Regions from separate parts of the Halobacillus sp. Marseille-Q1614 genome, predicted to be linked through region 4. Evidence: riboswitches for the same ligand, from Rfam matches in the RefSeq annotation. Region 4 holds a riboswitch; each other region holds the start of a gene.
What was found. Region 4 has a riboswitch for cobalamin ahead of HUS26_RS14520 (ribonucleoside-diphosphate reductase subunit alpha). Riboswitches for the same ligand answer to the same signal wherever they lie in the genome.
Positions count from the first base shown of each region.

Region 1 (7,840 bases), 1.7 Mb from region 4:
GCCTGGTAAATTTCGATGTGCGTGACGTCACGGGACTGACCGTTAAGAAAGACTACACGCTTCCATTCATTGCAATAGGCGGAGCCATCTTTATGATTGGGGTTATTCAAGGAATGTACTGGAATCACAGAAGGATCTGGATAAAACCTAAAGAAAACGGCGTCTGGATCGCAGGTCATACGAATAAGAACTGGGTAGCCTTAAGACGGGAAATTGATAAGGTTATTGAAGGAACGGGAATTCAATCACCTGTGGATCAGCAGGAAATAAAAGAATTGAATGACTCCGGCCATAAGGAGGGAAAATAATTGAGTAATTTAAGTGCTTTAAGCAGTAACCTTTTGTATGCTGCGTTCTTTATCTATTTAATTGCCACGTTTGTCTTTGCTGCAACCATACGGGATAAACGAAACAAACAGTCAAAAGGCGTTGCGAGTGCTGCGATTGGTTTAACTATTATTGGTTTTTTAACACAGCTGGGATATTTCTTCACAAGGTGGGGAGCCTCCGGTCATGCACCTGTGAGTAATTTGTTTGAATTCACCACATTCTTTGGAATGATGCTTGTACTTGCGTTTATCGTTATGTACTTTATTTACCGGATCAATGTACTGGGGCTTGTTGCACTGCCGATTGCATTATTGATCATTGCATTTGCGAGCATGTTCCCCAGGGAAATTTCACCCCTTGTGCCTTCGCTTCAGTCGCACTGGCTTTACATACACGTGACGACTGCTGCGTTAGGACAGGCGATATTGTCAATCAGCTTTGTGGCAGGTTTGATCTTTTTAATCCGACAGGTAGATCAAAGTAAAAAGACAAAACAAACCTTCTGGCTTGAATTTGTCATCTTTATGGTAGCTACTACATTGGCATTTATCATCATTTCTTCAACGTTTGGCGCCTTTAATTATCAAGCGGCATTCGAAGCGCCGATTGACGGTCAGGTCACGGAGATTACCTATGAGATGCCTCCAATAGCCGGACCTTTTGATGGTACATTGCTTACTGAAGGAATGTCACCTTTATTCCAGGCACCTGAATGGATGCGTGGAGTCGATGCAGCTATTAAGTTTAATACGATGATCTGGTCCTTACTCGGCGGTCTGGTGATTTACGGATTAACACGGTTAATCTTACGCAAAAGAGTTGGCGCATCGCTTCAGCCGCTGCTGCGTAAAGCGAACCCTGAAATTATCGATGAAGTCGGATATCGTGCGGTAGCCATCGGTTTTCCGATTTTTACATTGGGTGCATTGATATTTGCAATGATATGGGCTCAGCAGGCATGGGACCGCTTCTGGGGATGGGATCCTAAAGAAGTTTGGGCGCTTATCACGTTTTTCTTCTATGCTGCCTATCTACACCTGCGTCTGTCACGAGGATGGCAGGGCTCCAAATCTGCGTGGCTGGCCGTTGGCGGATTTGCGATTATAATGTTTAACCTATTAGCGGTAAACCTGATTATTTCAGGATTACATTCTTACGCTTAAAAGCACGAACTGGCAGGAAGGATTTGTTTATCCCTCCTGCCATTTATTATAATGAGATAGAAAAGAGGGGGTTATTTCATGAACGAGAATCAGGAAGCAAAAATTCTAGTGGTTGATGACGAAGAACGTATCCGTCGTTTAATAAGAATGTATTTAGAGCGGGAGAATTATATTATCGAAGAAGCAGAGGATGGAAATGAGGCATTAAATAAAGCGCTGCAGGAAGACTATGACGTGATTCTTCTTGATTTAATGATGCCTGGAAAAGACGGCATAGAAGTGTGTAAAGAACTGCGGGTAAAAAAAGCCACTCCAGTTATCATGCTTACGGCCAAAGGGGAAGAAGCAAACCGTGTCCAAGGGTTTGAAGTAGGAACTGACGATTATATCGTGAAGCCTTTCAGCCCGCGAGAAGTCGTTCTTCGCGTGAAAGCGCTTTTGCGAAGAGCCTCTTCCACCAAGTTTCTTGAGACGGACACTTCCGCACGAAATGTGCTTATGTTCCCGCATATGACAATTGATAATGATGCACACCGAGTAACAGCAGACGGAGAAGAAGTCGCTCTTACTCCAAAAGAGTATGAACTCTTAAACTATATGGCTCAATCTCCTGATAAAGTATTTGACCGTGAGCAGCTGTTAAAAGAAGTGTGGCAGTACGAGTTCTTTGGCGACCTGCGCACAGTAGATACCCACGTCAAAAGGCTTAGAGAGAAACTGAGTAAAGTATCTTCTAAAGCGGCAGGGATGATTGTGACGGTGTGGGGTGTCGGATATAAGTTTGAGGTTAGTGGAGACTGATGTTCTGGAGAAGTGTTGTAGGAAAATTATGGTTCACCATTTTGTTTTTAGTCTGTTTTGTCCTGTTTATTTTAACGGTGCTTCTGTTAGAATTCTTCGAGAACTACCACGTGTTAGAAGCAGAGAGAGATCTGCTGCAGACGGCCGCCAAAATTTCTGAGGTGGTCTCTCAGTATGAAGAAGACGAGCTCATCCTTTCAATGACAGATTTAATAAAAGATCCATCCAACCAGGTTGTGATTACAGATGAAAATGGCGAAAGCCTGACTTCCGTCTCAAAAGGGGAGAACCTTCCCAACAAAGATTTCGACTGGTTTATGAATGACAGTGAATTAGCCCGCGTCATCGACGAACGTGAAGATGTCATGAAGGTTTCAGGCGATGACGGATCTGGAATGGGGCTGATGGTCGTCGGAACGCCTCTTGAAAATCAAGGCGGAGCGGTGTTCGTTTATGAGTCGCTGGGAACTATAGATGAAACTTCAGACCAGACAACAAAGATTATATTTCTGGGAGCAGGGATCGCAATAATTCTTACGACGATATTTGCCTTCTTTTTATCCACCCGGATAACCTCCCCTTTAATCAAAATGAGAGAAGGGGCCATGGAACTTGCAAAAGGTGAATTTCATACAAAAATTCCTATCTTAACTCATGATGAGATCGGGGAACTGGCGATGGCCTTTAACCGAATGGGACGTCAGCTGAAATATCATATTAATGAACTGAATCATGAAAAAGAACAGCTCTCAGGAATATTGCGATCAATGGCGGACGGCGTATTAACGATGAATCGCCAAGGACAGGTTTTAGTTTCCAACCCTCCGGCCGACCAGTATTTGTACTCCTGGGACTATGAAAATAATGTACCCCTTCCTGTCAAAGAGGAAGGGAAGCGGGAGCTTCCAGATCCGCTGAGGGAAATATTTAATGAAGTTATTAAAAGCGAGCAGGAGCAAATGACCGAAGTGACAGCTCAAGGCCGGACATGGGTCATTATTATGACACCGCTCTATGATCGCATAAAAGTCCGTGGAGCGGTAGCGGTTCTGCGGGATATGACAGATGAGAGACGGCTTGATAAACTGCGTGAAGATTTTATCGCCAATGTATCCCATGAATTGAGAACACCGATTTCAATGCTTCAAGGTTACAGTGAGGCCATTGTTGATGATATTGCTGAGTCTAAGGAAGATAAAAATGAGTTGGCAAAAATCATCCACGATGAATCTCTTAGAATTGGACGGCTCGTTAACGAGCTTCTTGATTTAGCGAGAATGGAAGCAGGACATATGAACCTGAATTTAGAAAAAGTAGACATCAGCATGTTTATTCAAAAAATCGTCCGTAAGTTTAAAGGGATTGGCCAGGAAAAAGGTGTTGATTTACAAATGTCCGGAAATAAGGAACTTCCACCGCTAAATATGGATGCGGACCGGATGGAACAGGTGTTAACCAACCTGATCGATAATGCGATTCGCCATACGGAGCCTGAAGGCACTGTAAACGTAGAGGTACACCTTGATGAGCAGCAGAAAGAATGGCTTATCCGTGTTTCTGACTCTGGACAGGGTATTCCTGAAGAGGACCTGCCTTTTATTTTTGAACGGTTCTATAAAGCCGACAAATCCCGGAAGAGGAACAAGGAGAAGAAAGGAACAGGGTTAGGGTTAGCGATCGCAAAAAATATTGTTGACGCTCATAACGGGAGAATTACGGTTCAAAGTAAAACAGGTGAAGGGACATCCTTTGAAGTCTTTCTGCCCATCCATAAAGAAGATTAGAAAAATAAATTGATAAATAGAGAGGGTTCATGTAATCTAATAATGAACTGAATAGTTAGGTGCTGGTACCGCTTCAGGTATAAAAGGGAATCTGGTGGAAATCCAGAACTGTCCTCGCAACTGTTAGTGTATACGAAAAGGATAAACCACTGTAGCTGTTTAAATGCTATGGGAAGGTCCTGAGTAGAGTGACGCACAAGTCAGTAGACCTGCCGCATCTATCGTTTCAAAGCTTCGGGGATTGAGCATTTGGGCAGCCGGCTGAAAATTTTCTAATGATTATTTTTTAGTAATGTTGTCTTAAGCCTGCTCCTTGGGAGCAGGCTTTTTTGGTACATAAAATGCTTTTATTTCTCTACGTTTAAAAATTGGGAGGGATTTACATGAACTTTGTTTCAAGATGGCTGTTTGTTTTATTATTATCAGCAGGTGTATTAGCAGGTTGTGGAGAAAACGATCAAGCAGAACAACAGGCTGAGAGCAATGAAGAAGAGATCGGTATAGAAATTGAACTGTCAAAGGATAAAGGGGAAGAAACAATTTCTGAGGAAGAGTACATGGTCGAGGAAGGCACAACGTTAATGGAAATTATGGAGAATAATTATGAAATTAAAGAAGAAGGAGGGTTTATCAATAGTATTGACGGGATTCAGGCGAAAGAGGGGGAGCAAAAGGCCTGGCTCTATACGATTAACGGAGAAGATGCTACGGTCGGAGCAAATGAATATGAAGTAGAAGACGGAGACGAAATTAACTTTGATTTTCAAGCGTGGGAATAATCAATTATGAATACTTATAGAATTACGCTGTTATCGATGCTTGCGGCACTTGCTATAGCGGGGAGAATTGCGATGGCCCACCTGCCGAACATCCAGCCGGTTACGGCGATTATTATTATCGCCGGGTTCTGGCTCGGTCCGCTTTCGGCCGTCTTCCTGGCTGTGCTTGTCACTTTTTTATCAAATACGATTTTAGGGATGGGAATGTGGAGCGTATGGCAGATCATTTCCTGGAGTGTAATCGGATTGATGGCAGGCATGATAGGGAAATATATCCCTTCACTTCCTGTTTGGGGGCTGGCGGTATACGGGTTTTTCAGCGGCCTCTTCTATGGATTGATTATATCTGTGACGATGTATACCGTCGGTCAGCCATTTTGGGTCTATTATCTGGCAGGCCTGCCGATGGACGTCAACCACGCAGTAGCTAATGCTGTCTTTATCGGTTTACTTTCTCCTGTTTTAGGAGCACTGTTTGCAAAATACCAAAAACGTCACGCACTGACTTGAAACAGCTGTCTTTAGGCAGCTGTTTTTCTATGGGGTGAGATAGTAAACATTAGGAGGTTCTGATAAAATAAGGAGAGAGGAAAAAGGAGAAGGTTCTTATGGATCGTAAGGATTTGAATAAGGTGGTTTCCGAAAAGTTAAAGCTTATCCGAGTTGAGTCCCATTATACTCAAGGGCAAATGGCGGATCTTATAGGAATTTCCAAAAAAACTCTTATCCAGGTCGAAAAGGAAAGGAGCCTTTTGAGCTGGACATCGACGGTCGCGGTGTGCAGTTTATTTGATCACTGCAGCACTCTGCGTTCAGCGCTTCAAGGTTCTCCCTATGAAACTGTAAAAAATATTACTTTTAATGAATCGCGTTAATAAATCACAGGATGAGCCGGAATTAACATCACATCTGCAAAAAAACAAACCCTCCAGAGACAGAGGGTTTGTCCTTCTATTCAAATTTTAAAGGATCTCCGTCAAAAGGCTCCTCTGCAATCTTAATAGAGTCTGTAGGGCAGCCCTCCAGAGCGTCTTCCATATCTTCCTCCAGAAATTCAGGGACTGTTTCGATCCCCTTATTCTCATCCAATACGACATGAGCTAAACCTTCATCATCGTAATCATATATATCAGGGGCTGCTGCGCCGCAGGCTCCACAGGCAATACATGTATCCTTATCAACCATGGTGTATTTAGGCAAGAAGTAAAACCTCCCTTATTATGTTTGAAGCTCGTGGTGATTCAAAATAAATGAACCTCTAACATATTTATTGTAAAGTGAGAGACGAAAGTTTTCAATACGTATGCTAGATGTTAGAAAAGAGGGCTGATTTTGTTTACATACATTCTTCTCGATTGTATCGAATCCATAAATAAAGAAAGAACCGTCTCGGGCATCTATCACCTCATCCAGGGCAAACGATCGGCCCAGAGTCTTCAGGATGCTAAAGTGTATAGATTAGAACGTTATTTCGGCATCTATCCTGACTTGAAAAGAGCGACATTTCAGAAGGTAATGGAAGATATGGAGCAGCAGCGCTGGATTGCCTTGAGTGACTATGCCGAGCTATTACCAGAAGGAGAACGAGTATTAAAAATGTCTGCTTCAGGCCAGAACCAGTACTTTTCGGGTCTGAGTCATCACCGGCACATAATTACGTTTGAACAGAGGATCCGTCTACTTATTCAGACACTGTCACAGAGTAAACTAAACGATTTTTCTTTTATCCCGATTATTGAAGACGTTTCAGTCCAGCAATGGGTTAAAAACATTTATCAGCTTAAAAATTCAGGCCGTATGCTTGATCAGCTTTTTAAAGAATTATCCGATCTTCTATCAAAGACCGAAAGTCTCGAAGCAGAGCTGTTTACCGGAAGATTAAGCGGTGGAAGAAGAATAGGGAAAACGAGAGCACAGCTTGCGGATCAGTACCATATTCGAGAACAAGACGTAGATATATATATCAAGCACGTGTTTTTCTACTTATTTCACTTGTCGAAACAGGAAATGGAAACGTATCCTGTACTTCATCTCTGCCGTAAGGGACTGGAAGACAGCCGGCTGATTACTCAATCGGCTCAAGTTACATATCAATGGCTTGAAAAAGGCTATTCCCTAGAGGAAGTCGCGCGCTTACGCCGGTTAAAAGAAAGCACGATTCAAGATCATCTCGTAGAAGCAGCTTTGACTATTGAAGATTTTTCCATCGACTCATTTGTTAAACCTTCTGCCCAGGAAGAAATTCTATCGGTGATGGTAAAATTAGGTTCCAACAAACTGAAGCAGCTGTTTGAAGAGCTTGAAGGCTCTTATACTTACTTTCAATTAAGACTCGTTGTAGCTAAGAGCCAGCACAAGAAAGAGAGGAATGAGTCCCATGTGTGAGTCACTTGAAAAAAAGCTGTATCAACATTTTGGCTTTTCTTCATTCCGTCAAGGGCAGCGCGAGATCATCAAAGATGTGTTAGCAGGCAGGGACGTGTTAGGCATTCTTCCTACCGGGGTCGGCAAGTCGCTTTGTTTTCAATTACCTGCAAAATGCTTAAGCGGAACGACGATCGTTATTTCTCCGCTGATTTCATTAATGGTCGATCAAGTCAAACAGTTAAAAGCAAAGGGCTTTAAGGACGCTGTCGCTATTAATAGTTTAATGGATATTAAGCAGCGCAGTTTATCCCTTCAGCACTTACATCGTTATTCATTGATTTATTTATCACCTGAGATGCTCCAGAACCCATGGATGGAAAAGAGATTGAAACAGTTGAAAGTTGATCTTCTGGTCATTGATGAAGCGCACTGTATCTCCCAGTGGGGACACGAGTTCAGAACCGATTATTTAAAAATTGGAGAAGCAGCCGAAAACCTTGGGCATCCTCCTGTCTTAGCATTAAGCGCCACAGCAACACCGGAAGTGCAAAAAGATATTAAACATCAGCTGGGGCTTCCTCTTATGAAAGAGCATATTTACAAAATGGACAAGCCG
Region 1 covers NZ_CADDWH010000001.1:1,172,163-1,180,002, forward strand. Annotated here, with positions in the region: gene HUS26_RS05850 (cytochrome c biogenesis protein ResB) at 1-308, shown strand, start outside; gene ccsB (c-type cytochrome biogenesis protein CcsB) at 309-1,493, shown strand; gene HUS26_RS05860 (response regulator transcription factor) at 1,572-2,294, shown strand; gene HUS26_RS05865 (ATP-binding protein) at 2,294-4,078, shown strand; cobalamin riboswitch at 4,125-4,310, shown strand; gene HUS26_RS05870 (DUF4430 domain-containing protein) at 4,462-4,857, shown strand; gene HUS26_RS05875 (ECF transporter S component) at 4,864-5,367, shown strand; gene HUS26_RS05880 (helix-turn-helix transcriptional regulator) at 5,466-5,732, shown strand; gene HUS26_RS05885 (ferredoxin) at 5,809-6,057, opposite strand; gene HUS26_RS05890 (helix-turn-helix domain-containing protein) at 6,190-7,242, shown strand; gene HUS26_RS05895 (ATP-dependent DNA helicase RecQ) at 7,235-7,840, shown strand, end outside.
Region 1: another riboswitch for cobalamin. It lies ahead of HUS26_RS05870 (DUF4430 domain-containing protein); the one in region 4 lies ahead of HUS26_RS14520 (ribonucleoside-diphosphate reductase subunit alpha).

Region 2 (7,840 bases), 300 kb from region 4:
AATGACAGGATCTAACTGGATTACAGATGGCATTCTGTATTTGTTTGAAGTATCTCCTGCAATTGCCGGAGGAGTTTATGGATTTATTTCAGCACCTCTTGTTATTACAGGAATGCACCACATCTTCCTAGGAGTAAACCTGCAGATGGCCGGAACACTTGGATATGTTACGCTGTGGCCAGTCAGCGAAACGGCCACGCTTGCGCAAGGCGCAGCTACTTTGACGATGTTCTTCCTTCTTAAACATAATCTAAAACTAAGAGGGGTATCTTTAACAGCAACAATTTCTGCATGGCTCGGGGTTACAGAGCCGGCGATTTACGGGATAAACCTTCGTTTTCGCTATCCTTTCATTGCCGTCATGATCGGAAGCGCAATCGGAAGTGCGTTCATCGCCTTTCAACAAGTAAAAGCTACTTCAGTGGGAGTAGGAGGAGTTCTATCATTCCTTTCTGTCTATCCTGAACACTGGGCTTCTTATTTCATCGGGATGGGAATCACGTTTATCGTTACTGTAGGATTAACATTGTTTTTCTCTAAAGCTAAAATGTTTCACTCTAATAACGAATAGTTTTTTCTGTAAGAGGTTCCTTGCCGGGAGCCTCTTTTAAATAGATTTCAGTAGAATGAACCTATATCTTTTTACAATTTATAGAAATATAATGACTCTAAAGCATTCACTATAGGGAGGATGGCATATGAAAATTAATAATAAATTTAAAATCATCTGGTGGCTGTGTTTATTATTAATCTCTGTTTCTCTCCTTTTATTAAGGTTTGAATCTTTAACATCTGCACGCGCCCAGCCTTTTGATTATTTGATATTCGTACTATTTATCGTACTGGCATTCTTACCTTTTTTTGCAGAGATGAGTTTGTTTGGCCTTACCTTTAAAAAAGAACTGGAAGAAGTGCAGGAGCAGATCGCAACGAGCTTGAATGAAATCAAATTTCTTCTCAATAACACGAACTCCAACAACCTCTATTTTTCAAACGAGTTAAATGAAGAACAGTTAAAAGAACTGAAAGGCTCTATTGTTATGGAAAAGCCCAAACTCTCTGCAACTCAAGTTACGGAAGAAATCAACTCAAAGACGATGAAGCTGTTTAAAATCAGGTATTCGCTTGAGAAAGAACTCAAGCGAATGGCTGCCAGGAAACTGGATCTGCAGCAAGCCAGTATTCCAATTCCAGAAATGGCGAATGTTCTTTTACAGAAAAGAGTGATTGCGCCCGGAGTGAGTGACGGGATAAAAGCTATTGATATAATTACTAGAAAAGCGGTCCATGCTGAAGAAGTGTCTGATAGTGAAATAGATTTTTGTCTTTCTGTGGGCCCTGCTATTATTGATCAATTAAAGGAAAAGGTTTTGAGTTAGAATGGTCCCAAATCAGGAGTTCGTCCGCGAAAAAGGGAGGGCGCTCCTGCGGGGATAGAAAAAAACTTGTAGAAAAACCCGGGGTTTCTCTACAAGCTGAAGCTCCTTGCTTATGCAAGGAGCTTTTTTGGATTTAATTACTTATACATTCTGTTTCACTTTGTTTCTAATATTCTTCGCGGCTTGCACCATATGGGTAAGGGAGGTAACCGTTTCACTGATTCCGCGTGTTTTTAGCCCGCAGTCTGGATTCACCCAAAATTGGCGAGGATGCAGGACTTCTAAAGCACGAAGAATAGATTTTTCCATTTCTACTACAGCCGGAACACGTGGACTATGAATATCGTAGACTCCTAGTCCAATTCCTTTTGCATAGGACTGTTTTTCAAACTCTGCAATCAGTTCTCCGTGACTGCGAGCCGCTTCAATAGAGATGACATCGGCATCCAGTTGGTCGATCGTATCCATAATCTCTCCAAATTCGGAATAGCACATATGCGTGTGGATTTGCGTTTTGTCTTTGACGGGTGAAGTGGCGAGTTTAAAAGCATAAACGGCTTCGTCTAAATAGTCTTGCTGCTTATTTAATTTTAAAGGCAGTCCTTCTCGAAGAGCCGGTTCATCTACTTGAATCATGTGAATGTTGTTTTCCTCTAACCATCTAATTTCTTTCTGCAGCGCTAAAGCGATTTGTTTTGTGACCTCAGATCCCTGGAGGTCTTCTCGGACAAAGGACCAGTTTAAGATTGTGATCGGGCCGGTCAGCATTCCTTTCACCGGTTTGTCTGTCAGCGACTGTGCATAGGAGATTTCTTTAACGGTCATCGGTTCGTTTAAAGCGACATCACCATAAATAATGGGAGGTTTCACGCAGCGGGATCCATAGGATTGGACCCAGCCATATCTGGTGAAAGCGAAGCCGTCAAGCTTTTCACCAAAGAACTCAACCATATCATTCCGTTCAAATTCCCCATGGATGAGAACATCAAGTCCTATTTCTTCCTGCCGCTCGATCCATTCTGCAATATTCGTTTCAATGAAAGCCCCATACTCGTTATCTGACCATTCGCCTCTTCGCCATTTGAGTCGTCCCTGGCGAATTTCCGTCGTCTGTGGAAGACTGCCGATCGTTGTCGTCGGCAATAAAGGAAGCTTGAAAAAATCCTGTTGAATCTTTTGACGAATGGAGAAGGGAGCATTGCGTTCAGGGTTTACTTCCTTCCAAAACTCCACTTCCTTTTGGACTCTTTGATTATTTCGGTCAGCTGAATTCCATAGTTTCTCGATACTCCTTGTCTGCTCTTGTATTTTGTTTTCAATGGTTTTTCTCCCTTTATTTAAACCATCTGTTAAAACAAGCGTTTCTTCTAGTTTTTGGTCAGCAAACGACAGCGTGTCTTTTAACAGGGGATCCAAGTCCTTTTCTGTAGAAACCGTCACAGGTACATGCAGCAGACTGCAGGAAGGCTGGATAATGAGCCGCTCTTTATCTATATCTTCAGTGATTGTTTCAAGCTGTGTAAAGGTTTGGTCTATATCTGCTTTCCAAATGTTACGACCATTAATAACCCCTGCTGCAAGAATTTTATCACTAGGGAAGCCATGCTTTTTCAAGGCGGCTAAATTGGCTCCGTCGTCATGGATAAAATCAAGACCGATGGCGTCTACTGGAAGGGAAACGACTTCTTCATAATCATCTACGGCTTCAAAATAAGTTTGAAGGATGATTTTTACGCTGTTCAGTTCCTGATTAATCGTATGATAGACGTCTTTAAATCGTGTAATATCCTCGTCTGTCAGAGTCGTATTCAGTATAGGTTCATCCATTTGAATCCACTTAGCACCAGCACTTTCAAGCTCTTTTATAACTTGTATGTAGAGGGGGACAAGTTTGTTCAGCAGCTTATTAAAATCTTCCGGTTTGAACCCTTTGGCTAATTTTAAAAATGTAATGGGTCCAAGAATTACCGGTTTTCCAATGATTCCAAGCTTTTGTTTCGCTTCTAGGAAGTAGGGAAGCAGGCGGTTCTTTGTCAGTGCCGGCTCCGTATCCCCATCAATTTCTGGAACAATATAGTGATAGTTAGTATCAAACCATTTTGTCATTTCTGAGGCGACAGCGTCTTTATTACCGCGTGCGATATCAAAGTACTTGTCCAGCGTATCTCTATCTTCTTGCTCCCCAAAGCGTTCAGGGATAAAGCCAAACATGATCGATGTATCAAGCACGTGATCATATAAGCTGAAATCACCAACAGGAATAAGATCAATTCCGATAGCTTTTTGCTTTTTAATATCATTCAGCCGAAGAGATTCCATTTCGGTTAATAATTCATCTTTAGATAAATTGCCTTTCCAATATTGTTCGAGTGTTTTCTTCCATTCCCGCTTTTCACCGATTCTAGGATAACCGATTGTTGAACTAATTGCCTTCGCCATTCTAATTCCTCCCGGGTTCATTTTTAGACCATAAAAAAATCCCTCTTGTCTACAAGAGAGATTGATATAAGCGCATGTTCGCAGTCCGTCTTAAGAAGACAGACTAGTCCTGCTGCGTTACACCTCCCTATTCCTCGTAGGTTGTAGTGTCTGATCTACAGGCAGGTCTCCTGACTTATGATCTTCACATCTCTGCGTCTTCCCAGCGTAAAGCTAGTGACATGTTTGCAGGATGCTCCCATTTACAGTGGCGGGACCGTGCCGGATTTTCACCGGGCTTCCCTTTTAAGTCGACTAACCATAGCCGACACCTAAGTGATCTACGATATGAAGTTATTGGACCGTGTATATAAAAAACCTCTCGAAGTGAGAGGTTTATACACGTACACCCCTCTTATTTTTCAAAGCCTTAGCTTTGCTGGAATTAGCACCTCAATCAACTTTTACAAGCTGATAGGTTGCCGGGTTTCATCGGGCCAGTCCCTCCACCTCTCTAAATAAGAGATTCTATTATTAAGATTACAAGAATACTAGCATGGGAAAATTTTGCTGTCAACATTAGTTTTCCTTGATGAAAGGGAATCCTCGTTAAGGAGTCTGTTGATCTGGTTCGTTCTGCTTATGAATCGATTGAAAGTGCTTGATCGCTACATTTTCAAAAACAGCCTGTCCACCTTCAGAAAACAGCGTAATCCCCTCATCTTCTAGGGGAGGGAAAATTCGTTGAGAATGGGCGACTTTTCCATCATCAATAAATACTTCAATACTCGTTTTATCTACTAGTATTTTTAAATGGACATTCTTTTTAATGCCATCAAATGGGGCTTGGCTCTCCACGTAATCTCCGCTATCATCCGGCTGATCTGTTGACCCGCGATTTACATAAGAGTAGCTGCCTTTTGCAGAAATTCCAACATTGACATTCCGGGTTAGATCGTCTGATTCTCGAAGGCGTAAACCTAAGTTCTCGAGCTCTGACCAGGATACATCGGCTTCAATCTGATAAGCTGTCCCTTTCGATTTCAATGTTTTTGCTCCATCGACCTCGATTTTTTCATAAAAATCCTTCGACTTCGTTAACTTGTCTAAGTTCTCGTTAGGCTGAGAGGTGAGGTGATACGTATTATCCTCACTTTTCTTTAATTCAATTTTACGGACGATAGAATCCAAGCCATTGAAACCTTCATTCATCGTTGGAGTATTATTGGCGTAATCCCAATTATTCATCCATGCTAACGCGTAACGATAGCTTAGCTTATCCTCACTCGTTCCATCGGCAAAGGTAACGCCGCCATACCAATCAAATCCATAGTCCAGCCACTTTGGATTTTCATTGTCGGCGATAAATTCCTGTCCATTATATTCACCGGTCCAGTAGGCATAGGTGTTAGGTTTACCAATCGATTTACCGTTGGCGCTTGCCCCTAGGACCCACTTCAAAGTACCGTCGTCTGCCCGCATCATATAAAGGTCAGGGCATTCGACCAATCCAATATCTTCGGTTTGAAATCCGCCGGTATAGTTCCAGTCTTTTAGATTCTCAGACTCGTAAAAGCCAATTTTTGTGCCTTCCGCCATCAGCAACACCCATTTTTCCGTGTTTTTATCCCAGATGATTTTCGGATCTCTGAAATCTTCCGCGCCAGGGTTAGCCATCACCGGCTCGTCACTATATGAGTTGAACGTTTGGCCTTTATCCGTACTGTACCAAAGGTATTGCTCCTGTTTTCCATTAGCAGAAGGCTGCGTAACGATTGCCACTACAGCATCTTCTCCAAATCCTGCTGTATTGTTTTTATCAACAACAACAGAACCAGACCATGGATCACCGTTTTCATTCGTATACTTTGGAATGGCGACTCCTTCATCTTTCCAGTGAATTAAATCCTTGGATACAGCATGACGCCACTCGGTTCCATTGCCACTTGGATAGTCTCCGTTATATAGGTAATAATAATGATATTTTCCATCTAAATAAATTGGTTTCTGCGGGTCATTTTTCCAATGGTCCGGTGCAGTGAAATGGTAATCGGCACGGTGCGTCTTATCAATGCTTGGTTCCTCTTCCTGTTCTTCTGGCTGGTTGATCCATAATACCCCGAGGGTTAAAAGAAAGAGAGAGGAGAGGACAATTAATGTCCAAAGAAGTGATTTCTTTGTTAATTTTTTCTTCATGTTGTCTATTCACCTCTTCTTTTATATTTATCACTATTTTAAAAAAGGAAATGCCAATTCATCATTGGCATTTCCTTTTCAAACTAATTCCTATTCTTCGTCAACAATTTGTCCTTGTTCTAGAATGCTGTCTTCTACGACAGAAGATTTCTTATTATTAAGCTCTAACTTAAAGCTTGGGGCGAAAGTTGACTTTTCCTCTTCAAAATAACCTCTGTTTGTCATATAACTTGTGACGACAACTTCGTCGCTATTTTCTTGAGGAATGGCGTAGTGCGCGTAATTCCACGTTACATCATAAGGGTCAAGGTCATGGTGCAGGACAATTCCTGTTTTGTTCATCGGCTTGAATTCTCCTGTTAAGGAATTCGCAACGTAACCTAACAGGTAAATATCTTCATCATCGATGCCGTCAATGGTCATCTTCGAACCGCGGGCACTTGTGAACAAGTACCACTTGCCATCTTTCTTGAAAATGTTAGGACGTTCAATTTCATCCGTTACGGTATTAGAAGCAACTAATGGATCCATAACTTTCTTAAGCGTGTAGTCGTCATTGATTTCAATAATGCCAATAGCGCCATTCGCTAGTTCTGCAAATTCTCTTTTAGGACTTTCCAGCAAGTTAGCTTTCTCTTCCTGGAAGTATTCTTCACTATTTCCGTAATATGCTTTGTTGTAAAGAGATTTTTCTCCAGAATATCCAAAGTCAGTACCTGTATTTGCTTCAAACACTAAGTATTTGCGGCCGTTTTCCTCGATGTAGTGAGGATCTCTAAATGTATGGTTTTCATTCCAGTTAATGTCACCGCCGCCGAAAGCTTGTTGGACGTTTTGGTAAACGGATCCGTCGCCGCCTTCGAAGATAGATTTATGATCTTCTACACCGTCTACATTAAGGGTGCCGTTTTTTGGTTCAGAAACGTTCACCTGCGCTGTTGTCAGCGTCTGTTTTCCGTAAAGCTCTTTTTCTGTGTTAAATTCTGTGCGGTTTGTATAGAATAAACGAATTTCCCCATCAGAAGTGAAGGTTGCTGAACCGGACCATTCTTCTGATTGGTCTTTTAAGTATTTATCGTTGGCTTTGTATTTGTCATCTTCGTCGAATACTCGCCCGGCGTTCTTCCAGTCGTCAATAGATTTATCGTCTGCATCTTTATAGAACATATAGATAAAGGTGTCATTAGGGTTATCAGGATCTCCTGCTAAACCGAAGAGGATGTGATAACCATTATATTCTGCTACTGTTCCATCGGCATTCTGAAGCGGCCATGTATCCCATACATCCATTCTCATTTCATTACCGTTCTCGTCTTTTTTAGTGGCTGAAGGGATATTTTTGATAGTAGATTCATCGAATTTAGGTACTTCAAAATTTGGATTCCCGTGCTGCTCAATCATACTGCTTACATCTGAACGAGTAATTTGCGAAATTCCGTAGTCTTCATTGTGATCTTTGGAATCTTTTGTTGCCGCATTTGCTAGTAATCCGTCACCACCTGCTAAAATTACTGTACTAAGCGTGACTAAGGTTGCTGTTTTGGCCAGCTTTCTTAAGTTCATATGCTTTCCTCCTATAATTTTTTTTGCGGGGCATTTATTTCGTTTGTTCAGCTCCGCCATATGACAATTTTAATTATAGGGGTGTCTCCATTTGTTGGATATGGACGATATTGATTGGAATTTGGTCTTGAATTGATATATAGGATATTTGATTTGACTTAAAAGGGGGAGGAGAAGAGAAAAAAGTCCTGATGAAGGGACTCACTGAGCCTCTTCCCAGGACTTCTGATATTCTTGCAGCAATTGGTCACGGGTAACCTGGTTCTTTATATATTTTTGTGTAG
Region 2 covers NZ_CADDWH010000001.1:2,603,409-2,611,248, reverse strand. Annotated here, with positions in the region: gene HUS26_RS13055 (PTS transporter subunit EIIC) at 1-571, shown strand, start outside; gene HUS26_RS13050 (hypothetical protein) at 699-1,379, shown strand; gene metE (5-methyltetrahydropteroyltriglutamate--homocysteine S-methyltransferase) at 1,521-3,818, opposite strand; cobalamin riboswitch at 3,961-4,148, opposite strand; SAM riboswitch class I at 4,210-4,322, opposite strand; gene HUS26_RS13040 (glycoside hydrolase family 32 protein) at 4,407-5,993, opposite strand; gene HUS26_RS13035 (glycoside hydrolase family 68 protein) at 6,084-7,556, opposite strand; gene HUS26_RS13030 (ABC transporter substrate-binding protein) at 7,758-7,840, opposite strand, start outside.
Region 2: another riboswitch for cobalamin. It lies ahead of metE (5-methyltetrahydropteroyltriglutamate--homocysteine S-methyltransferase); the one in region 4 lies ahead of HUS26_RS14520 (ribonucleoside-diphosphate reductase subunit alpha).

Region 3 (7,840 bases), 670 kb from region 4:
TTCCGTGTTCCGGCAGCTATTTTCCTGGAAACTAACCGTTCATTCTGTATCTCACTCACTGCGCCTACATCGACCACTTGAAGCTCGGCACCAATCTTCCGGGCAAACACATTGATCGCCGCCCCGCCTTCTAGAAAATTCCGGATCATTTGTACGGTCACTTCCTGTGGAAAAGCAGATACACCTTCTTCTACAATTCCGTGATCCCCGGCAAACACAAGAATTCCAGGCGGGGAAACCGGCGGTGCCTCCTGGCCTGTGATTCCTGATAATCTCACCGCAATGTCCTCAAGCCTCCCTAAGCTTCCCGGCGGCTTAGTCAACGTATCCAAATAGGCTTCTGTTTCTCCCATTCGCTCCTGGTGGATCGGTTCAATCGATTGAATCAGCTTCTGTATTTGTCTATTCATCTCATTCCTCCGGCTGTCATGAATTTATTGATTTGCTCATAAAGCTTCGGGATATCCACAGCTTTTCGTACATGCTCGGCCAGCCGATCAAATTCCTGCTCCTGATGCTCCCGGAACGAAGCTGCCACCGGGAGTGGAGCGAGCCCCTTTTTCTTTCGCACCAAGTTCAAGAATTCGGTCCGGAACTCATCATTATGAAAAATTCCATGAAAATAAGTTCCCATCACATTTCCTTTTTTAGTTCCATCGGTCTGCCCGTCCATGCTTATAAAAACTTCTGCATCCTCCGTGGCAATCGTTGTGCCCATATGGATTTCATAGCCAGTTACAGGGAGAATGCGGCCATTCATTGCGACTGTACCGCTTGAACGGACCGTTGTTTTATTCCTTGCAAGCCTTGTTTCGATCGGGAGCAGTCCCAGCCCCTGAACTTCTTCCAAGCTGGTTTCGACCTGGTGCGGATCCTTCACCCGCATGCCTGACATTTGATAGCCGCCGCAAATCCCGAACACGGATGCTCCTTGCTTTTGAGCCGCAGCAATCGCTTGATCCAGTCCTCTTTCTTTTAGAAAAATGAGATCCTCGATCGTATTTTTACTGCCAGGTAAAATGATCACATCCGGCTGCCTAAGATCCTCACCATCCCTGACAAATCGGATATGACAATCAGGCTCGATAAGGAACGGGTCGATATCGGTGAAATTAGAAATCTTCGGATATTCGATGACGGCAATGTCGATCGATTTGTCATTGTTCTGATTCCGTGTATATTGATTCAGGCTTAGAGAATCTTCAGCGTCGATATGGAGGTCGTTTATGTACGGAATGACCCCGAGCACCGGTTTTCCCGTGTATTCCTCAAACCATTCCAGCCCGGGATCAAGAAGCGTTTTGTCACCGCGGAATTTATTGATGATCACACCAATTACACGAGGGCGGTCTTCTTCCGCGAGCAGCTGGAGCGTCCCTACCAGACTGGCGAACACCCCGCCTTTATCAATGTCCCCGACCAGGATGACAGGCGCATCTGCCATTTGGGCTACGCTCATATTAACGAGCTCGCGGTCGTTCAGGTTAACCTCAGCCGGACTGCCGGCCCCTTCGATAACAATCCGATCATAAGTTCCAGCAAGACGGAAGTAAGACTCTGTGATCACTCTTTTGGCTGTTTCATAAAAATCAGAACGGTAGGTACTGGCTTTCATGTTCGACACCGGTTTTCCATGGATGACGATCTGGGCATCAAGGTCACGGTTCGGCTTGATCAAGATCGGATTCATGTCGGTAACAGCCGGAATCCCGGCTGCTTCGACCTGAACCCCCTGGGCACGTCCGATCTCTTTTCCGTCTACGGTTATGTAGGAATTCAAGGCCATATTCTGAGACTTATAGGGTGCCGTCTGATAGCCATCCTCGGTAAATATCCGGCACAAAGCGGTGACGAGAATGCTTTTGCCTGCATCGGAATGGGTACCTTGGACCATGAGGGGAACTGCCTTTTTATCAACCATTACGCTGTTCCTCCTTGCATTTCTGCAAAAAGTTCTTCAATACAAGTGGGTTAGAAGCAAAATGGATATGCGTATAACCAGCAATGACATTTTTATAAAGAAACCCTTCTTCTCCTGTTCCAAACCGGCTGCTCACACGATATGCACCAGGCAGTTCTACAGCCGGCTTGAAGGTGGAATAATGGAACTCATGCCCGCGGACTTCCATTCCATCATTAAACAAATAGTTGTTCTCAAGACCAGAAATCTCCCGGTAGCCCAGCGCTGCAAGTTTCGCCTGCATCTCCGTTTTCCCCTTAAGCACTCCTGCCATCGGGTAAGTATTTCCATCGATGGTAGTGATAGATTCGGATAAATACATCAGTCCGCCGCATTCCGCTAAAACCGGCATCCCTTTTTCTATTCGTTCTGCAATTGAATGCTTCACCTCATTATTTTCCGCCAGCTTTTCAGCAAACTGTTCCGGAAAGCCGCCGCCCAAATACAATCCATCTGCTTCAGAAGGAAGCACTTCTCCCTTTACGGGAGAGAAGTATAGAATTTCTGCTCCATAAGCCTCGATTAGCTCAAGATTTTCCGGGTAATAGAAATTAAAGGCTTCATCACGGGCTACCGCTACCTTAACGTCAATCGATGCCTTTCGTTGGAACAAGGACGGCTCAGCATTCAATGGAGGACGCTTACTGATTTGATAAATTCGTTCAACGTCGATGGTCTCCGCCACCGCATCCCCCAGCTGCGCCAGCTGCTCATCCAGTTCCCCTCGCTCGATCGAAGGCACCAGCCCGAGGTGCCGCTCAGGCATCTCGATGTTTTTGTTTTTTAACAGATAGCCACAGACTGGTATGCCGCATTCCTGTTCCACGGCTTCCTTAATCAGCTCGTAATGTCCTTTGCTTCCGACTTTATTAGCGATAACACCGGCAATGTTAACCTCAGGATCCAGCACCTGGAATCCTTTGACGATGGCAGCAGCGCTTCGTGCCATTGCAGAGCAGTCGACAATCAGAAACGTCGGTGCATCCAAAACGACACTCAGCTCTGCTGTCGATCCTTGATTGGAAGTCGGCGACTTTCCATCATAAAAGCCCATGACACCCTCGATAATGGAAATGTCCGCCCCCTCACTGCCCTTGACATAAACTTCTTTTACGACTTCTTTAGGAAGCATCCAGCTATCCAGGTTGCGTGAAGGCCGGTTGGTTACAGCAGTATGATAAGAGGGATCAATGTAGTCGGGACCGCATTTGAAGCCCTGGACCGTGAACCCTTTTTTCATGAAGGCCGCCATCAAGCCGATCGTAATGCTTGTCTTGCCGACACCACTGGATACTCCTGCAAGAACGAGACGGCGGGAAGTCAAAACTCAACACCACGCACGGCTGGAATTCCTTCATCATAATAATGCTTTTCAACATTAATGACAGAGACCAGATCAGCCGCTTCCTTCACCTCTTCCGCAGCGTTCCTTCCAGTGATCACAAGATGGACATGCTCCGGCCTATTGTTGATCAGTTCAATCACTTCATCAAGCGGCAGCACATCATCGACTGGAAAAGAATCAATCGCAAGGGCATTGTTTAGTTCATCGAGGATGACCACATCATAGTCCCCGGACATGACCGTTTCTTTGGCGACAGCCCAGGCCTTCTTTAAGGCTGCCCGGTGGATTTCCGGTGTTTTCGTCCAGGTGAACCCTTCGCCAAGCTGCACAATTTCAGCCCCCAGCTTCTGCAGGGATTTTCTTTCCCCATATGGACGCCTCGGTGATTTGATGAATTGCAGCATTTTCACCGTTTGATCATGTCCTAATGCGCGGACAGCAAGCCCCGTCGCAGCTGTCGTCTTTCCTTTACCATTTCCGGTAAAAACGAGTGTCAATCCCTGTTTCTTTTTCATAGAATCTCCTCCTGTATCCATAACGATATATAAACATAAAAAAACACCTTCCTAAAAGGAAAGGTGTTTATCTAAATAGGCAGAATATAAACCACAGGTATTCCACGTACTTAAAAGCCCCTTTCCTCGAAGGGTGAACTTTCTCAGCAAACAGGCAGGCATCCTGACTTACATTCTAAAACCTTAGAATGCTTACAGTGGCGGGACCCTGTTGGACTTTCACCAACTTCCCCCTTTTACCTTAAAAGCTTCCCTTTTAGGACCTGTTTGGTGCTATTAAATTAACCTTATTGTAGACGAACACGAACATAATGTAAACCAGACATTTTTTTGTCAGGACTTTTTGTTAACACAAAAGAAAAAGAATTCAGCCCCCTGAACCGACAGTAATAGAGCCATTTAAATTACATCATTAAAATCGAAAAATATTTAACCGTTTTACAAAGGAGATAAAGACTATTATAATGAACAAAACTTCCATAATAAAGAAGGGATACATTGAATTACCATAGGGATAAAATATGTTCTACATGTAGAAAGAAAAAGTCATCTTATCACTTTATAGGTAAAGGACAAGACTTTTTAAATTGCCAGTCTTGTCGTGATATGAAGAAGAAAAAACGTCAAAAAGCAAGACAGCAGTTTTTGAACGAAGGAAGAATTAATTTGGATCGTTTATAATTAAATGCCAGTTTACTAGAACGATAAAACTGCTCACTACATGAATTACAATCAGTACCTGTATGAATGAACCATATTATGAGAAGGGCCTCCTTTATATCCATTTTTCTTGCATGAACTCATTTATTTAAAAATCAAGCCGATACTATTAATAGGAGGAGGTTTTATCATGAATTTGAAATTCATACTGTCTACGGCGGTCGCAGTAGTGGCTTCAGTTCTTGTGATTTTATCTCTATATGAGGAAATAACAGCTGCGATCACGGACGATTGCTCTGGAAACCGTTTTTGCTCTTTTTACGAGCTGAGAGAAGTATATGAGGAAGGGGAAGATTGGGAGATTGAGAAAAGCAGCGCCGGTAATGAACGATGGCTCGTGAGTGCGATCCATGGCGGCGGGATTGAAGAAGCGACCTCTACACTAGCCGAGGCAATTGCCGGATCCTCTTATCCCTTTTACTCATTTAAAGGAAGGTTAAAGTCGAATAATTTCAGCAACTTACACATCACATCCACCCGTTTCGATGAACCGGAGGCTCTAGAGATGGTTGCTAATGCTGAATATCATATTTCCATTCACGGTTCAGCCGGAGATGAGCCAAAAACAATGATCGGTGGGCTGGACAAAGATATGAAGGAAATCGTGAGTCGGCATTTAGAGGAAAATGGGTTTGAAGTAGCTGTAACTCCTGAGCACCTTAACGGCGATCACCCTGACAATTTCACAAACAAAACAAAAACAGAACGAGGCGTGCAGCTGGAGATTACAAGAGCACAGAGAAAAGCATTTTTTAAAAACGGAGATATCAGCTTTTCCTCTCGCAACAACTCCTCCAATCAAACGGAAGAGTTCAAAATATATGTAGAAGCTATCCAATCATCAATGAAAGAATATGAATAAATGCAGATGCGGCTTCCTGCTACATTCGTCAACAAGTCACTAAATTGAATGGTTTACCGCTATGTATACACATAAGAAAAACCCTTGCAGGGCAAGGGTTTTGAGAGTGGAGCATAGCGGGCTCGAACCGCTGACCTCTACACTGCCAGTGTAGCGCTCTCCCAGCTGAGCTAATGCCCCATATGTGAACCGACAAGGATTATTATAGCGTCTTTTCCATTAAGTTTCAATACTTTTTTACATGACTAATTTCCTTAATGTGACTGGGTGTTTCGTAGGGTTATGGTCAAGATGGGCTCCTTTTCGTTTAAGCCCTTTTTACATCGGGTATCCGTCAGACTATAAAGGAGGATGTTCGAATGGAACCAAAATATAAAATTTTTCATGATGATGAAGCACTCAGTGAATCAATCGAGACCCTGAAATCAGGCGGAGTAAGTGAAAAAGATATTTATGTTCTTGCCTACGATAACTCTCACTTAAGACGCACGAAGCGGAGAACAGACGCTAATAAGATTGGTGTCCGGGTTACTGGAGTTGGTACCGCTACGAAGAACATATTTAGAAACAAAAGTGATAAGCTGGTCTCCAAAATGAAGAAGATCGGCTTTGACCAGGCAAAGGCACAGCGTATTGAAAAAGAGCTCAACAAAGGAAAGTCCCTGCTGGTCGTGAGAAACGAAGACGCTGTAAAATTTTAAATTCTATAAGTACAGAAGTCCCCCAGAGAATATCTGAGGGACTTTTTAATTTATGCCGGAGCTTTTATTTTCTGCTCAATTAAGTTCTTTAACAGCTGCATGCCATCACTCGTTCCAATGGATTCCGGGTGAAATTGGACACCTTCGATTGGGTAATCCAGGTGACGGATCCCCATGATTTCACCTTCAACGGTCGCAGCGGTAATTTCAAAGCATTCCGGCACGTCTTTGACATCGACAATCAAGGAATGGTAGCGCATCGCTTCCATCGGGTTATTTAAACCTTTGAAAATAGAACGGCCGTCATGGTGAATTTCAGAACTCTTTCCGTGCATCAATCTGTCGGCTCGTACGACTTTTCCGCCAAATACCTGTGCGATTGACTGGTGCCCCAGGCAGACCCCAAAGATAGGAATCGATGTTTTGTAATGGTCGATGACTTCCAGTGTAATCCCGGTCTCATCCGGCGAGCAAGGACCCGGGGAAAGAAACAATAAATCCGGCTTCAGCTCATCTATCTCTGCAAATGTCACTTCATCGTTCCGCCTTACGACAACCTCTTCACCCAGTTCACCCAGGTACTGAACGAGGTTATAGGTAAACGAGTCATAATGATCAATCATATAAATCAACTCGGCTCAGCTCCTCTCACTCTGCACTTACTTCACAAGTTCATGAATCTCTTGATAAAAACGTTCAAGTGCCTCTTCTTGATTTCCTTTTTCTAAGTCTTCCAGATTATCCTCAATCAAGCGGATAATCTTACTTCCGATAATCACACCGTCTGAATGCTCGCGAACAAGCTTCACGTGCTCGTTCTTTGAGATGCCAAACCCGACAGCAACGGGAACCTGGCTGTGTTCTTTTACCTTTTTAATAAAAGATAAAGCTTCTGCAGACATATCATTTCGTTCCCCTGTTACACCTAACGAAGATACGCAATACACAAAACCCTTCGCATGCTCAGCGATCTGTTTAATGCGTGCATCTGAGTTAGGAGCGACAAGTGAAATAAATTCTACACCTTTCTCGTCTGCCAGCTGGCGGATTTCTTCACTTTCTTCATAAGGCAGGTCAGGGATTAATACACCCTCTGCCCCATTTTCCTCAAGCATTTCAAAAAAGCGGTCATAACCGAGCTGCAGTACAGGGTTATAATACGTAAAAATAACGACCGGAATTTCAACCCCAGCTTCACGAAGCTTAGGTACTAATTCAATAGCTGCGGTTAAGGACATGCCGTTTTTTAAGGAACGCTGAGCGGCTCTTTGAATGGTTGGACCGTCTGCGAGCGGATCAGAGTAAGGAACACCCAGCTCTAAGATATCCGCACCGGCTTTTTGAAGCTTTAGTGCAAATTGGATCGTTAGTTCAGGCGTGGGATCGCCGGCTACCACAAACGGGATGAAGAGATCTTTAGTTTTTGTCAGTTTGCCTTGAAATGATGTCTGTGTCAGCATATTATTCTCCCTCCTGAAAGTGTTCCATAAGTGTCGCCATATCTTTATCACCGCGTCCGGAAAGATTGATTAAAATCGTCTGGTCCTTCGGCATGTCTTTTACCTCTTTAAAGGCCTGTGCTAACGCATGGGCACTCTCAATCGCGGGTATGATTCCTTCCTGCTGAGTTAACAGTTTTAAAGCATCAAGGGCTTCCTGGTCAGTAATCGACTCATAGCGCACCTGCTTTGTCTGAAAAAGGTGGGCATGCTCCGGCCCGATACCTGGGTAGTCTAA
Region 3 covers NZ_CADDWH010000001.1:2,234,846-2,242,685, forward strand. Annotated here, with positions in the region: gene cobT (nicotinate-nucleotide--dimethylbenzimidazole phosphoribosyltransferase) at 1-410, opposite strand, end outside; gene HUS26_RS11290 (cobyric acid synthase) at 407-1,921, opposite strand; gene HUS26_RS11295 (cobyrinate a,c-diamide synthase) at 1,914-3,284, opposite strand; gene HUS26_RS11300 (cob(I)yrinic acid a,c-diamide adenosyltransferase) at 3,281-3,820, opposite strand; cobalamin riboswitch at 3,956-4,102, opposite strand; gene HUS26_RS11305 (poly-gamma-glutamate hydrolase family protein) at 4,671-5,402, shown strand; tRNA gene HUS26_RS11310 (tRNA-Ala) at 5,510-5,582, opposite strand; gene HUS26_RS11315 (general stress protein) at 5,762-6,103, shown strand; gene pabA (aminodeoxychorismate/anthranilate synthase component II) at 6,154-6,735, opposite strand; gene trpA (tryptophan synthase subunit alpha) at 6,763-7,563, opposite strand; gene trpB (tryptophan synthase subunit beta) at 7,565-7,840, opposite strand, start outside.
Region 3: another riboswitch for cobalamin. It lies ahead of HUS26_RS11300 (cob(I)yrinic acid a,c-diamide adenosyltransferase); the one in region 4 lies ahead of HUS26_RS14520 (ribonucleoside-diphosphate reductase subunit alpha).

Region 4 (7,840 bases):
CGGCTAAACATTTAGAATGGTATGCAGCATTTGGACTTATGATTACGCTCGTCTGGTTGTATATTGAAGTCTTAAGATTACTGCAAAAACTGAGAAGATAAGCCATCTTCTCCATTAAAAAGTCAGCCTTCTGCGCTGGCTTTTTATCATAAAACCGTAATATTTGTAACAAAAATGAAATAATAGGTTTATAATAAATCAATTCTATATTACACTGGAAGAAGTACAGTTTTTGGAGGCTCACCATGCTTGATAAGGTATTACACCATAGAAAAAAGTTCATATGGATAACCGTGTTATCCTTTTTACTGGGGGCGTCGATTTTCTTTGTCAATTCTACACCGACTCGTTCTGAAAAGCCTTCGGTCGTGACACCGACTATTTTTGTGCATGGCTACAAGGGCGGGCCTGGCTCATTTAATACAATGCTGGACCGGTTTGAAGATAATAATTGGGGAACAAAGCGAATGGTCATATATGTTACAAATGAAGGTAATGTAAGGGTTCGCGGAGGTATCCCTTATACAATGAACCCGTTTATTCAGGTCATTTTTGAAAACAACCGTGCGAGCATTGCTGACCAGACGAGCTGGCTTCGTACGATAATGACGAAGCTTCACAATGACTACGCAATTTCACAAGTTAATTTAGTCGGTCATTCCATGGGAGGATTAGCTTCCACTAACTTTTTACTGAACAACCAAGAAGGCGACTATCCGGAGGTTAAAAAGTTAATTACGATCGGCAGTCCTTTTTTAGGGATTGGGCAAAATGATTATTTCAGTTTAAACACAGGAGAAGCCACTGTGGACCTGCAAGTGAAATCCAATGCACTAGTCACAATGTTAAACAGTAAAGAGAACTTCGAAAAAGATATTCAAGCACTTTCGATTGCGGGTGTCATTAATGAGAATGACCTTGAAGAAGATCAATGGGATGGGGTTGTAACAAAACCAAGCGCCCTTGGACTGCGAGGAATTGTCCCGCGGAAAAACTTCTCTGAGCTTGTTTTCAGCGGTCCTTCAGCCACACACTCCGGGCTGCACGAACATACTGGAGTAGATGAAGCTGTTGCCGAGTTTTTATGGAATATTCACTAATGTATAAGAGCACAGGCTGCTGGCCTATGCTCTTTTTAAATGTGTTTATATTCAAGCTGGACGACTTCTCCAATGGCGGCGATCGTCTGGTCTTTAAATTCCATAGGGACACTCTGGCCGGAAGGATCTCTGTAATAATATTCTTCTTTTTCGTTTAGAGGGCTGTAACCCAAGCCTTCAAGCTTTTCCCTAAGCGATTCAGGTATCTTGGAGTAGCCTGCTGACTTTTTAAAATAGGGCGTGGCATAAATTCTTACATCGATATCCCCTGCTCCTGCATGCACAACAAATAAATCCTTAGGTTTCTGAGCAATCCACTGCCCTTTCGAAAATACAGAAATTCGAAGCTTCTCCAAAGCTGATATTCCTTCAAGGTTGATACCGAAAATTTCTAAGATTACGCTGCGGATCTTCTCTGGTGAAATCTTTTCCCCATAATCCTGTAGGTATAAGTCCATCACTTGGACTTTTGTTAAATTTTCTATATAGGCGGAAGACGTATTGCTTCCCAGCTGATTGAGGGATTGTTGAACGCGCCTGGTTACCTCTTGCGAATACATGTGATTTATGCCCCTTTTCATTAGGTTAACCTCTTTGTTTAATGTATTCTCCAAATTACGAGTAAATCCTGCAATGTTCTACATAAACTGACAACATAAAAAAGAGCCGTCGAGTGCCGGCTCTTTTAGAAACTCTGTTCAAGCTTTATTTAAATAGCAATGTCTTTTTCCACTGCTTTTGCGTCGTTAAACTTTTCACGGTTGAACTTACCGAGAATGCGTGAGGTTATCGTTCCAGACGTCATCGCACCGTTTACATTTAAAGCTGTACGTCCCATGTCAATCAGCGGCTCTACCGAAATCAAAAGGCCGGCCAAAGCTACTGGAAGATTCATGGAAGATAACACGATGAGAGCTGCAAATGTCGCGCCTCCCCCTACTCCGGCTACTCCAAAGGAGCTGATGCCAATCAGCAGGATCAACTGAATTAAAAATCCTGGACTAAGCGGATCGATACCGACAGACGGTGCAATCATAACCGCAAGCATAGCAGGATAAATTCCGGCACATCCATTCTGACCGATCGTCGCACCAAAGGAAGCTGACATGTTGGCGGTACCTTCATCGACGCCCAGGCTGTTTTTCTGAGCTGAAATATTTAAAGGAATTGTCCCTGCACTAGAGCGGGAAGTAAAAGCAAAACCGAGAACCGGCAATACTTTTTTCAGATAAGTGAATGGGTTAAGTCCGCTGAATGCGATAAGTGTGAGATGCAAAATAAACATGACAAGCAATGCAACATAAGAGGCTAAAACGAATTTACCCATTTCTAAAATTCCAGCCACATTTGTTTGAGCAACCGTATTGGCCATTAATCCCATAATCCCAATTGGCGTCAAACGAAGGATCAATGTAACAATCCTCATGACGACAGCATAAACCGCGTTGACTCCTTTAGTAAATACGGCTGCCTGCTCAGGATTCTTTCTCCTGACGCCTAATACAGCTATACCAACAATTGCCGAGAAGATTACGACAGCAATCGTTGATGTAGCCCGGTCGCCTGTCATATCTAAAAATGGATTGGCCGGAATAAATTCGAGAATTTTTTCAGGTGTGCTCATATCCTGAAGGCTTCCTAAGTTTTCCTCCATATAGGCGCCCCGTTCCTGCTCCTCCTGGCCGGCTTCAATCTGATCGGCATTTAAATCAAACATAAGCGAGCTGCCGACACCAACCACTCCGGCCACCATTGCTGTCGCCACAAGAATTCCAATAATCCATGCCGACATCCGTCCGAGTTCTGATGCCTTCTCTAAATTAATGATCGCCTGAATGATCGAAACCATAACGAGCGGAATGACGATCATCATCAACAATTTGACGTAGCCGCTGCCCGCCAGACTGTACCAGTCCGTCGTTTGAGTTACAATTTCTGATTCTGTACCGAATGCGGTCTGTAAATAAATACCTAAAATGATTCCAAACCCTAGACCTGCAAACACACGTTTACTGAACGAAAAGTGCTTTTGCTGCATTTTAATTAATACACCAATGAGCGCCAGTAAAACTGCAACGTTTACGACTACTAGAAATGTACTCATTCTAATCCCCCTTCTTCAGTTCAATATGATATGAATGCTGCTTAAAAACTAAACTATATAATTCCGATGATTTTTGTCAGCATTCATATAATTCAAACTTAATCTATATTTATGTCAATAGTTGGTTAAAAATCCTTTAAAGCCACAAAAAAATGCGCCATAAAATGACGCATTCTGCAAATGGTTATTCAGCTATTTTTCCAATAAGAACACCCACATGAACGACAGGGCCTGCTGAAGCTCCTGAGGCAGATCAGAAAGGTCTTTCCCTTCAACTTCCCGCTTCCATACACCATGCCCATCTACCAGCTTCCAGCCTGATTCTAAAGCCAGCTGCTCAAACTCCCAGGGCATCATGGTATTGCAGATAACTTCTTCTCCGTAAACCCTGCGGTAACTATTTACTCTTGGTTTGGCTGTAGGCCCAAGGATACCTATGCACAATTTCCCTCCAGGCTTTAAAACCCGCTTCATCTCTTTTAAGCCTTCATCAGGCACTTGCACCCACTCTAAACTGTTAACTGCCATAACAGCATCAAAGCTTTCATTCGCTAAAGGCAGATCCACTAAATCACCTTGGACGAATTGAAGAGTTTCTTCCTCAACTCGACTTTTCGCACGCCGAATCATATCTTCTGAAATATCCACTCCGGTCACATGATATCCAGCCTGATACAACTTAAAAGAGCCATAACCATCGCCGCAGCCCAAATCTGCAACGGTAATTCCTTTATCAATGAACCGTCCCATAAAAGGAATTATCGTTTGCCTGCTGCCTTTGTCCCACATGCTGCGGCTGTTGGCATTCCAAAATTCCGCCCGTTCATCCCACTGTTTTTCTGCTTCTGTATGCCAATTAAAAGATTTCATTCTTTCATTCCCCTTACTTTCGAACTTTTATTATAAAAGTGGCTGGTACTTTACTCGCTTTAAAGGAAGAATAATATCTCTGCGAGTATGACGCTTCCGCTTCAGACCTCCCACTCCCCTCAATAAGCTTTTCAATCGTAAAACCTGCTTGAATGAGTTCATTTATATATGTACTCAATGTTCTGCGTTTCATCACAGCTTGAATTCCATCTTCTTTAAAGCTTTCAAAAATCCTATGTTGAGACTGTTCATACGCCTGCGTTACTTCAATTCTTCCTTCTTTGACATCAACTGTCGGATAAAAAGGATGCTCCCAGCTAAACACAAAGATCCCTCCCTCTTTTAAGTATGAGTATACGAGCGACAGGGTTGTTCTCAAATCCATCGTCCACCCTAAAGCATAAATAGAGTAAACGATGTCAAAATAATTTTCTGGAATAGTGCCCTTTTCTTCCATCGGGCCGCAATGCAAGGATACGTTCTCATAAGGGAGAAGCGTCCTGGCCGTCTGGATCTGCGATTCAGAAATGTCTACCCCCCATACTTCACGCGCGCGTTTATTTCTTACATACTCCAAAGAATGCCCGCTTCCACAACCTATATCAAGCACCGTCGTATTATCAATATTTCCAAGCAGCTGAAGCTCTTCTTCACTCTGGCTGTAAGGCCCGTAATCAGGTAATGCATCTTTACCGTCAAAATGATGAGCAATTGAATCCCAGCACTTTTTGTTAATTGTTAATGCCTTTTCTGACTTCATTAGCGTCCTCCCTTTCTCCCTATACTTTTCGATATAAGTCGATCGTTCCCTCTATTTTCAAACACATTCTTTCTGCTTATTTTTGTATAAAATTGTTGCACTTCATTTTAAACTTCGTTATGCTTATAACACAATATAAGCTAATTATTGATTTTAAAAACACTATATATAGTATCCGCGAATAGAAGATGCCACTAGGCTTAATAGGGAATCTGGTACAATTCCAGAACTGCCCCCGCAACTGTAATCACTCGCGAAACGGATCACCCACTGTGCATTCACGGGAAGGGCCGGAGTAGGATCGAGTGTAAGTCAGGAGACCTGTCTTCGTTCGCAGGAGTTTCTACTTCTTCGGGGATTGAGAAGATGAAACGATGGAATGCAGGCAGCCTTACCTCCTCCGTTTCATGGTTTCATCCGCTCAATTTATTGAGCGGATTTTTTTATGGTCAGACTTTGTTAAAAACTTTTTCAGCATAAAAAGGAGGAATCCGCTCCCTTTTAAGCGGAAGAACCTTCGGGCCACCTCGCTCGTTACATCGCTGAGGGCTTCCGTGAGCACGTTTTTTAAGCAGGAGTGCCGAAAGATTCCTTCCCCGCCCGCAATAACAAAGCCTATGGATAAAAAGCTTTAAAACAAAGGAGTGGTGATATGCAATCAATTCAAACGACTTTTTGGCAGGAATGGCTGGAAACACAAAAAGCCTCCTTTCCTTCTTTAGAATTGGATCGAATCATTGAAAAATCAAAGAATTTACCAGGAAACAGAAACGAACAGGCAAAAACTCTTGTGCTGGAATGCCTTGCAGAAATTAGTGAAACATTGCCGGACTGGACGTATGTAGCGAGCCGGATCCATTTGCAGCAAATGTACGAAGAAGCTATGAAAAATCGCGGAACCGAACATCCATATACCGGGTTCTATCAATTGCTGAATCAGCTTATGGAGGAAGATATTTATACTTCTTCCCTTCTCAATTACTATTCAGAAGCAGAAGTAAATGAGTTGGAAGAGGCGCTTGTACCAGAGAGGGACGGACTGTTTACTTATATTGGGGTGAAAACGCTCGGAGACCGCTATTTAGCCAAATCTAAGTCTGGCCAAGTTTTTGAACTTCCGCAGGAGCGTTTTATGATTATCGCCATGACTCTGATGGCAGATGAACCAAAAGCCAATCGTTTAAAATTAGTTAAAGAATCCTATTGGGCGCTGAGCAGCCTCTATATGACGGTGGCCACCCCGACTCTGGCCAATGCCGGGAAGCGGTATGGGCAGCTGAGCTCCTGCTTTATAGATACGGTGGATGACAGCCTCCAATCGATTTACGACAGCAACACAGATATTGCGAACTTAAGCAAGCACGGTGGAGGAATTGGTGTTTACTTAGGAAAAATCCGCAGCCGCGGCAGTGATATCCGCGGATTTAAGGGGGTTTCCTCCGGAGTTCTCCCCTGGATGAAGCAGATTAACAATACAGCTGTCAGCGTTGATCAGCTCGGACAGCGTCAGGGGGCTGTAGCGGTTTACTTAGATGTATGGCATAAAGATATTTTCCCGTTCTTAGATAGCCGGCTGAATAATGGCGATGAGCGCCAGCGGACTCATGACCTATTTACAGGCGTCTCTATCCCTGATCTGTTCATGGAAGCCGTCGAGAACCGTGATAACTGGTATTTATTTGACCCTCACGAAGTTCGAACCGTCATGGGTTTTTCATTAGAGGACTCTTATGATGAAGTGCGGGGTTTGGGATCCTTTAGGAACCGCTATGAAGCATGCATTCAGGAGGACCGCCTTTCAAAGGAAAAGGTTCCCGCCATTGAAATCATGAAGCGTATTATGATTGGACAGCTCGAAACCGGTACGCCATACATGTTTTACCGTGATGAAGTAAACCGAATGAACCCAAATTCTCATAAAGGCATGATCTACTGCAGCAATCTCTGCACAGAAATCACCCAAAACCAGAGTCCGACAACGCAGGAAGAACAGCGGGTCGAAGATGGAAAAATCATTACTATAAAGACTCCCGGCGAATTTGTTGTCTGCAATCTGTCCAGCATTAATCTAGGCAGAGCCGTCCCCGCCAACGTGCTGCAAAGACTCATTTCGATTCAAGTACGAATGCTCGACAATGTCATCGAGCGAAATACGATCCCTGTCCTGCAGGCACAGCTGACGAACCAGTCTTACAGAGGCATTGGCTTAGGAACTTTTGGATGGGCGCATCTATTAGCACAGAAAAAAATAGCCTGGGAGTCAGGTGAGGCTGTCGATTACACAAATGAGGTTTATGAAGAGATTGCCTATTACACGATAGTAGCCAGCAGCGAGCTGGCAAAAGAAAAAGGCAGCTACCCGCTCTTTGAAGGATCAGACTGGGATACGGGGCAATTTTTTGTTAAACGGGCGTTTGACCAACACGGAAAGTTTGACTGGCCTAAGCTTCAGGATAAGGTGCATCGTGATGGCATCCGCAATGGTTACCTTATGGCCGTTGCCCCTAATTCAAGTACGTCTCTTATTGCAGGAAGCACAGCCAGCATTGACCCTATATTTAAAAAATTCTATTCCGAAGAAAAGAAAGATTTCAAGATTCCAGTCACAGCTCCCGATCTAAGCCCTGAAACTTACTGGTATTATAAATCAGCTTATGACATTGATCAGCATACGAGCATTAAGCAAAATGCTGCACGTCAGCGATATGTGGACCAGTCGATTTCTTTTAACTTGTATGTAAAAAACACCATTAAAGCAAAAGAGCTGCTTACTCTCCACCTGGACGCATGGAAATCAGGGTTAAAAACGACTTACTACACCCGCTCTACTTCAAGCCAGGGTGAATTTGACGAATGTGAAAGCTGCTCATCGTAAGGAGGAATTAATATGGATCAAATACTAGACAAACGAAAGCTCGTGGATCATAACGCGCCAAACGCATCTACCGGGATCGTCAATGGCAGAAGTTCCAATGTGCTGAATTGGGACAACACCCGCTATTCCTG
Region 4 covers NZ_CADDWH010000001.1:2,905,526-2,913,365, forward strand. Annotated here, with positions in the region: gene HUS26_RS14490 (Bax inhibitor-1/YccA family protein) at 1-101, shown strand, start outside; gene HUS26_RS14495 (alpha/beta fold hydrolase) at 246-1,100, shown strand; gene HUS26_RS14500 (hypothetical protein) at 1,136-1,660, opposite strand; gene HUS26_RS14505 (L-cystine transporter) at 1,810-3,204, opposite strand; gene HUS26_RS14510 (class I SAM-dependent methyltransferase) at 3,397-4,074, opposite strand; gene HUS26_RS14515 (class I SAM-dependent methyltransferase) at 4,088-4,834, opposite strand; cobalamin riboswitch at 5,004-5,178, shown strand; gene HUS26_RS14520 (ribonucleoside-diphosphate reductase subunit alpha) at 5,487-7,709, shown strand; gene HUS26_RS14525 (ribonucleotide-diphosphate reductase subunit beta) at 7,722-7,840, shown strand, end outside.